Regions from separate parts of the Janthinobacterium sp. CG_23.3 genome, predicted to be linked through region 1. Evidence: predicted binding sites of a transcription regulator. Region 1 holds the regulator's gene; each other region holds the start of a gene.
The links. Region 1 encodes sigma-54, which starts transcription at its own class of promoters, with help from an activator protein. Its sites were predicted from a motif close to TGGCANGNAANCTGCTTT; they were not measured.
Positions count from the first base shown of each region.

Region 2: glnA (type I glutamate--ammonia ligase) is a predicted target of sigma-54. The motif match lies at 737-754, and genes of this name have one in related genera.
Region 3: ACFDR9_RS20180 (ammonium transporter) is a predicted target of sigma-54. The motif match lies at 1,210-1,227, and genes of this name have one in related genera.

Region 1 is NZ_JBJXIB010000089.1:11,165-13,366, reverse strand. It holds gene ACFDR9_RS19075 (enoyl-CoA hydratase/isomerase family protein) at 1-42, opposite strand, end outside; gene hpf (ribosome hibernation-promoting factor, HPF/YfiA family) at 158-511, opposite strand; gene ACFDR9_RS19065 (RNA polymerase factor sigma-54) at 584-2,053, opposite strand; gene lptB (LPS export ABC transporter ATP-binding protein) at 2,059-2,202, opposite strand, start outside.
Region 2 is NZ_JBJXIB010000138.1:12,625-14,826, forward strand. It holds gene ACFDR9_RS23545 (rhodanese-like domain-containing protein) at 8-466, opposite strand; gene glnA (type I glutamate--ammonia ligase) at 855-2,202, shown strand, end outside.
Region 3 is NZ_JBJXIB010000098.1:7,683-9,884, forward strand. It holds gene ACFDR9_RS20175 (allantoate amidohydrolase) at 1-993, shown strand, start outside; gene ACFDR9_RS20180 (ammonium transporter) at 1,278-2,202, shown strand, end outside.

The sequences.
Region 1 (2,202 bases):
CGCGGTGCGGTGCTGGACGGAGGTGTGGACGAATTCGCTCATGGCAGGGTCGATGGCAGGTGGAGAGGAACGTATACTAGCGCACCGGCGGCGCGGGCGCGGGCGCAAAAAAGGGCGCGAGACGCGCCCTTAGTCGGGGTGGGAAGCGGGGGCCGGATTAGACGGCGGCGGCTTCGTAGGTGTCGGGCAGATGCTTGATCGCCTCGTGACCGTGCTCTTGCACTTTGGTTTTGTACTTCATGACCTGGCGGTCCAGTTTGTCGATCAGGGTGTCGATGGCGGCGTACAGGTCTTGCGACAGGCTTTCCACGTACACGGTCTTGCCGGACATGCGCAGGTTGATTTCGGCCTTTTGCCGTTTATCTTTTTCTTTCAGATTGTCTACGGTCAGAATGACAGCAATATCAATGACTTGATCGAAATGGCGTTGCACGCGCTCCAGTTTGGTTTGTACGTATTCACGGATGGCCGGTGTCACTTCGAGATGATGTCCGCTGATAGTGAGATTCATACACACTCCTAAAGATGATGTCGGGTTCGTGCCTTCGCCGGTCTTCTGGCGCGCAGAGGAACCAAAGTAAAACTACAACGATTTTCGCAGACTGACTGGCGGGATCTTCAGCGCTTCCCGGTATTTGGCAACAGTGCGTCGCGCAATCACCATGCCTTGTTCTCCCAGCATGTCCGCAATCTTACTGTCGGATAAAGGATTTTTCGGGTCTTCAGCTCCTGTCAATTGCACAATAAGCGCCCGTATCGCCGTCGATGATGCCTCTCCCCCCGCTTCGGTGGCGACATGGCTACCAAAGAAATATTTCAACTCAAACATGCCATGCGGGGTCAGCATATACTTCTGAGTTGTTACCCGAGAAATAGTACTCTCGTGTAAACCCAGTGTATCAGCTATTTCACGGAGCACAAGGGGTCTCATCGCCACCGCCCCGTGCGAGAAGAAATTTTTCTGCCTCTCAACAATGGCCTGGGCCACGCGCAGGATGGTGTCGAAGCGCTGGCGCATATTCTTGATCAGCCACTTGGCCTCCTGCAACTGGGCGCCCATCGCCCCCTCGCCCTTGCCCTGCTTGAGCAGGTTGGCGTACATGGCGTTGACGCGCAGGCGCGGCATGACCTCGTGGTTCAGGCTGACGTGCCAGCCGTTGCGCGCGCGCTTGACGACGACGTCCGGCACCACGTAGTCGGAGACGTCGGCGGCGAACACCGCGCCCGGGTGCGGGTTGCACTGGCGGATCACCGTCTGCGCCTCGCGCAAGTCCTCGTCGTCGCACAGCAGGGCCTTTTTCAACTTGTTGAAGTCGCGCTGGGCGAACCAGGTCAGGTGCCGCTCGACGATCAGCAGCGCCATGCGCCGCGTCACCATGGCGATCCGCGGCAGGCGTTTGATTTGCAGCGCCAGGCATTCGGAGGCGTTGCGCGCGCCGACGCCGGCCGGGTCGAAGCTTTGCAGCAGCGCCAGCGCGGTGCGCATCTCGTCGGCCCCGACGTCCAGCTCGGCCGGCAGGCGCGCCAGGATCTCGTCGAGCGGCTCCTCGAGGTAGCCGTTGTCGTCGAGCGCGTCGATGATCAACTCGACCAGCGCGCGGTCGCGCAGCGGCTGCACGGTGACGCGCATTTGCTCCATCAGGTGTTCGCGCAGCGTGCGCTGGCTCGCTTCGAGCTGCGGCCGGGAATCCTCGTCGTCGGGCGCCTTGCCGCGGCCGATCTCGCTCCAGTCGCTGTCGCCGTTGTCGGCGGCGGCGTGCTCGGCGCCGTCGTACGCGGGTTCGGCGTCGGCCGCCGGCGCGCTATCTTGCCCCGGCGCCGCCGCGCCGTCCTGTGGCGGCGCGCCGGTCGGGCTCAGCGCGCCGTCCGCCAGCAGCCGCAGCGAGCGGTCGAGCGGGTCGTCGAGGCGTTCCAGCAGGGGGTTCTCGCCCAGCAACTGCTCAAGCTCCTGGTGCAGCTCCAGCGTCGATAGCTGCAGCAGCCGGATCGACTGCTGCAGTTGCGGGGTCAGCGCCAGGTGCTGCGAGGTGCGCAGTTGCAGGGATTGTTTCATCGGATTTACATGCGGAAATGTTCACCCAGGTAGACCCGCCGCACCGATTCGTTGGCGATGATGTCGTCGGGCCGGCCCGAGGCCAGCACCGAGCCCTGGTTGATGATGTAGGCGCGGTCGCAGATGCCCAGCGTTTCGCGCACGTTGTG
Region 2 (2,202 bases), on a different contig from region 1:
GAATGGTTTACGCGCCCAGCCAGGGCAGGCCGCACTTGCACCAGCCGGCCACGTGTTTGCGATGGCCGTGTTCGTCCTTGTCGCCCTCGAAGCCTTCGAGGATGTCGAAGCAGTGCGCGTAGCCGTTTTCGGTGGCCAGCTTGGCCGCATGGCGCGAGCGCACGCCGGAACGGCACAGGAACAGCAGCACCTCGTCCTTGCCGGCGGCGGCGGCCAGTTGCGCCAGGAAGTCGGGGTTGGCCGCGCCGCCCGGGTAGGTGCTCCATTGCACCGCGCCGTGCTGGGCGGCGGGAATATCCACCCGGCCGACCCAGTCGCGCTCGGCGTTGGTGCGCACGTCGATCAGTTTGATGGTCGGGTCCGCTTCCAGCAGCGCGTGCGCCTCTTGCGGCGTGACGGCGCCCGCATAGGGTGCGGGCTGGATGCGGGCGCGCGCGGCGCCCAGGATGTCGGCGACAAAGCTCATGGTATTTCTCCGGTCGGAGTGGAAGAAGGATGGCTTGATTATAGTGCGCGCCGGACGCTTCGTCGCGGCCGGCGCAATGCACCGCAACGATGCGTTTTTGGCGTTTTTGAAAAAAACGCACAAGGATAGTGCGATAATCGTTTTTTGCACTTCTTTAGTGCGTTATTGATGTGGCGCAAAGTAGTGCAAAAAAGTTCACGAAGGCGGAAATACCGCTGTCTTTTCAAGCGCTTGCCGGCGGACTCGGCAATTTGCCCGGGCTACCGGGGCTGGCATGGAATCTGCTATCATTTCATTGAGTTTTGGTCGCACGCAATGTTCGCTTGGCGCCGCATGATCAGCCAGTAAGACATGGTCGGCTCACCCCACATTTATTTAGGAGATACGCATGGCAATGACAGCCGCAGAAGTCTTGAAAATGGCAAAAGACAACGAAGTGAAATTCGTTGATTTCCGCTTTGCCGACACCCGTGGTAAAGAACAACACGTGACTGTTCCCGTGTCGCATTTCGATATGGATAAATTTGAATCCGGCCACGCCTTCGACGGTTCGTCGATCGCCGGCTGGAAGGGCATCGAAGCGTCCGACATGATCCTGCTGCCGGATCCCAACACGGCCAACATCGACCCGTTCATGGAAGAGACCACCCTGTTCATGCAGTGCGACGTGATCGAACCGTCGGACGGCAAGGGTTACGACCGCGATCCGCGCTCGATCGCCAAGCGCGCCGAAGCCTACCTGAAATCGTCGGGCCTGGGCGACACCGCCTACTTCGGTCCCGAGCCGGAATTCTTCATCTTCGACAGCGTGCGCTGGAAAATCGACATGTCGGGTTGCTTCGTCAAGATCGGTTCCGACGAAGCCTCGTGGTCGACCGGCAAGGACATCGAAGGCGGCAACAGCGGCCACCGTCCTACCGTCAAGGGCGGCTACTTCCCGGTGCCGCCGGTGGACAGCTTCCAGGACATGCGTTCGGAAATGTGCCTGATCCTGGAATCGCTGGGCATCCCGGTCGAAGTGCACCACCACGAAGTGGCCGGCGCCGGCCAGAACGAAATCGGCACCCGCTTCTCGACCCTGGTCGAGCGCGCCGACTGGACCCAGAACATGAAGTACGTGATCTGGAACGTCGCCCACAGCTACGGCAAGACCGCCACCTTCATGCCTAAGCCTATCGTCGGCGACAACGGTTCCGGCATGCACGTGCACCAATCGGTATGGAAAGACGGCAAGAACCTGTTCGCCGGCGACGGCTATGCCGGCCTGTCCGATTTCGCCCTGTACTACATCGGCGGTATCATCAAGCACGCCAAGGCGCTGAACGCCATCACCAACCCGGGCACCAACTCGTACAAGCGTCTGGTTCCAGGCTACGAGGCGCCGGTCAAGCTGGCGTACTCGGCGCGCAACCGCTCGGCCTCGATCCGCATCCCGCACGTGGCCAATCCTAAGGGCCGCCGCGTCGAAGCGCGCTTCCCGGACCCGCTGGCGAACCCGTACCTGTGCTTCGCCGCGCTGCTGATGGCCGGCCTGGACGGCGTGCAGAACAAGATCCACCCGGGCGAAGCCGCCTCGAAGGATTTGTACCATCTGCCGCCCGAGGAAGACGCGCTGATCCCGACCGTCTGCGCCTCGCTGGAAGAAGCGCTGGACGCGTTGAACAAGGACCGCGAGTTCCTGACCCGTGGCGGCGTGTTCAGCGACGCCATGATCGACGCCTACCTCGAATTGAAGA
Region 3 (2,202 bases), on a different contig from region 1:
GACACCGTGCGCAACGGCGGCAAATACGACGGCCGCCTCGGCATCCTGCTGCCGATCGCCATTGTCCAGCACCTGCACCAGCGCGGCGAAACGCTGCCCTTCCACTTTGAAATCGTCGGCTTCGCGGAAGAGGAAGGCGTGCGCTTCAAGAGCACCTTCCTGGGCAGCAACGCCGTCACCGGCCGCTTCGACCTGTCGCTGCTGGAGCAAACCGACGCCGACGGCGTCAGCATGCGCGAGGCCATCGCCGCCGCCGGCCACGACGTCGGCGCCATCCCGGCCATCGCCCGCGACCCGGCCGACCTGCTCGGCTACGTCGAGGTGCACATCGAACAGGGACCGGTGCTGCTCGAACGCGACCTGGCGCTGGGCGTGGTCACCGCCATCAACGGCAGCTCGCGCTACCTGGTCGAGCTGGGCGGCCTGGCCAGCCACGCCGGCACCACCCCGATGACGATGCGCAAGGACGCCGCCGCCGCCGCCGCCGAAATCGTCCTGCTGGTCGAGCGCCGCTGCGGCAGCGGCGCATCGCTGGTCGGCACCGTCGGCCAGTTGCACGTGCCGGGCGGCTCCGTCAACGTCATTCCGGGCGCCTGCAAGCTGTCGCTCGACATCCGCGCCGCCGACGACGCGGTGCGGCTGGCGGCCGTGGCCGACATCCTCGACGGCATCGCCGCGATCTGCGCGCGGCGCCAGATCGACGCCGACGTCAAACAAATCGTCTCGGCCAGCGCGGCGCCGTGCGCGCCGTGGCTGATGCGGCAACTGGGCGAGGCGGTCGAACGGGCCGGCCTGCCGCGCTTCGAGCTGGCCTCCGGCGCCGGCCACGACGCCATGGCGATGGCCGCCGTGACCGACGTGGCGATGCTGTTTACGCGCTGCGGCAACGGCGGCATCAGCCACAACCCGCTGGAAACGATGACCGCCGACGACGCCGACATCGCCGCCCAAGTGCTGCTCGACTTCCTGCGCCGCTTCCAGCCGAAGGCGTGATTCGTAGGTCGGGTTAGCCCATCGGGCGCAACCCGACTGGCGTCGGCAGCGGCTAGGCGTCGGACGACGCTCTGCCAATCCGACCTAGGGGACCTGCCGCGCCCGCCCCAAAGCGGGGCGAAAAACCGCACGCTAACGGTGCGCCGTCCCGCGCCCCGCCCGGCCGCCGCAATTTTTACCCATACGTATCAAGCCACTACACAAACCGCACCAAAATGGAACGAATCTTGCTTTAGTTTGTAGCAGTCATTTAATTCTGCACAATTATTGGGAGAATCTTCAGCATGGACGCACAAAAAAACGGCGCCGACGCCCTCTTCATCCTGCTCGGCGCAATCATGATCCTGGCCATGCACGCCGGCTTCGCGTTTCTCGAACTGGGCACGGTGCGCAAAAAGAACCAGGTCAACGCCCTGGTCAAGATCCTGGTCGACTTCGCCGTCTCGACCATCGCCTACTTCTTCGTCGGCTACGGCATCGCCTACGGCGCCCACTTCTTCGGCAGCGCCGCAACGCTGAGCGCCCAAAACGGCTACGAACTGGTCAAATTTTTCTTCCTGTTGACGTTTGCGGCGGCGATCCCGGCCATCATCTCCGGCGGCATCGCCGAGCGCGCCAAGTTCTATCCGCAACTGGCGGCCACCGCCGTGCTGGTCGGTTTGGTCTATCCCTTCTTCGAAGGCATCGCCTGGAACGACCGCTTCGGCGTCCAGGGCTGGCTGCAGGCCAGCTTCGGCCACAAATTCCACGACTTCGCCGGTTCCATCGTCGTGCATGCGGTGGGCGGCTGGGTCGCGCTGCCGGCGGTGCTGCTGCTGGGCGCGCGCCGCGGGCGCTACACGAAGGACGGTGCGGTCGCCGCCCATCCGCCGTCGAACATCCCCTTCCTGGCGCTGGGCGCCTGGATCCTGACGGTGGGCTGGTTCGGCTTCAACGTCATGAGCGCGCAAACCCTCGACAACATGAACGGCCTGGTGGCGGTGAACTCGCTGATGGCGATGGTCGGCGGCACCCTGGTGGCGCTGGTGATGGGCAAAAACGATCCGGGCTTCGTCTACAACGGCCCGCTGGCGGGGCTGGTGGCGGTATGCGCCGGCTCCGACCTGATGCACCCGCTGGGCGCGCTGATCACCGGCGGCATCGCCGGCGCCATCTTCGTCTGGATGTTCACCTGGACCCAGAACAAATGGAAAATCGACGACGTGCTGG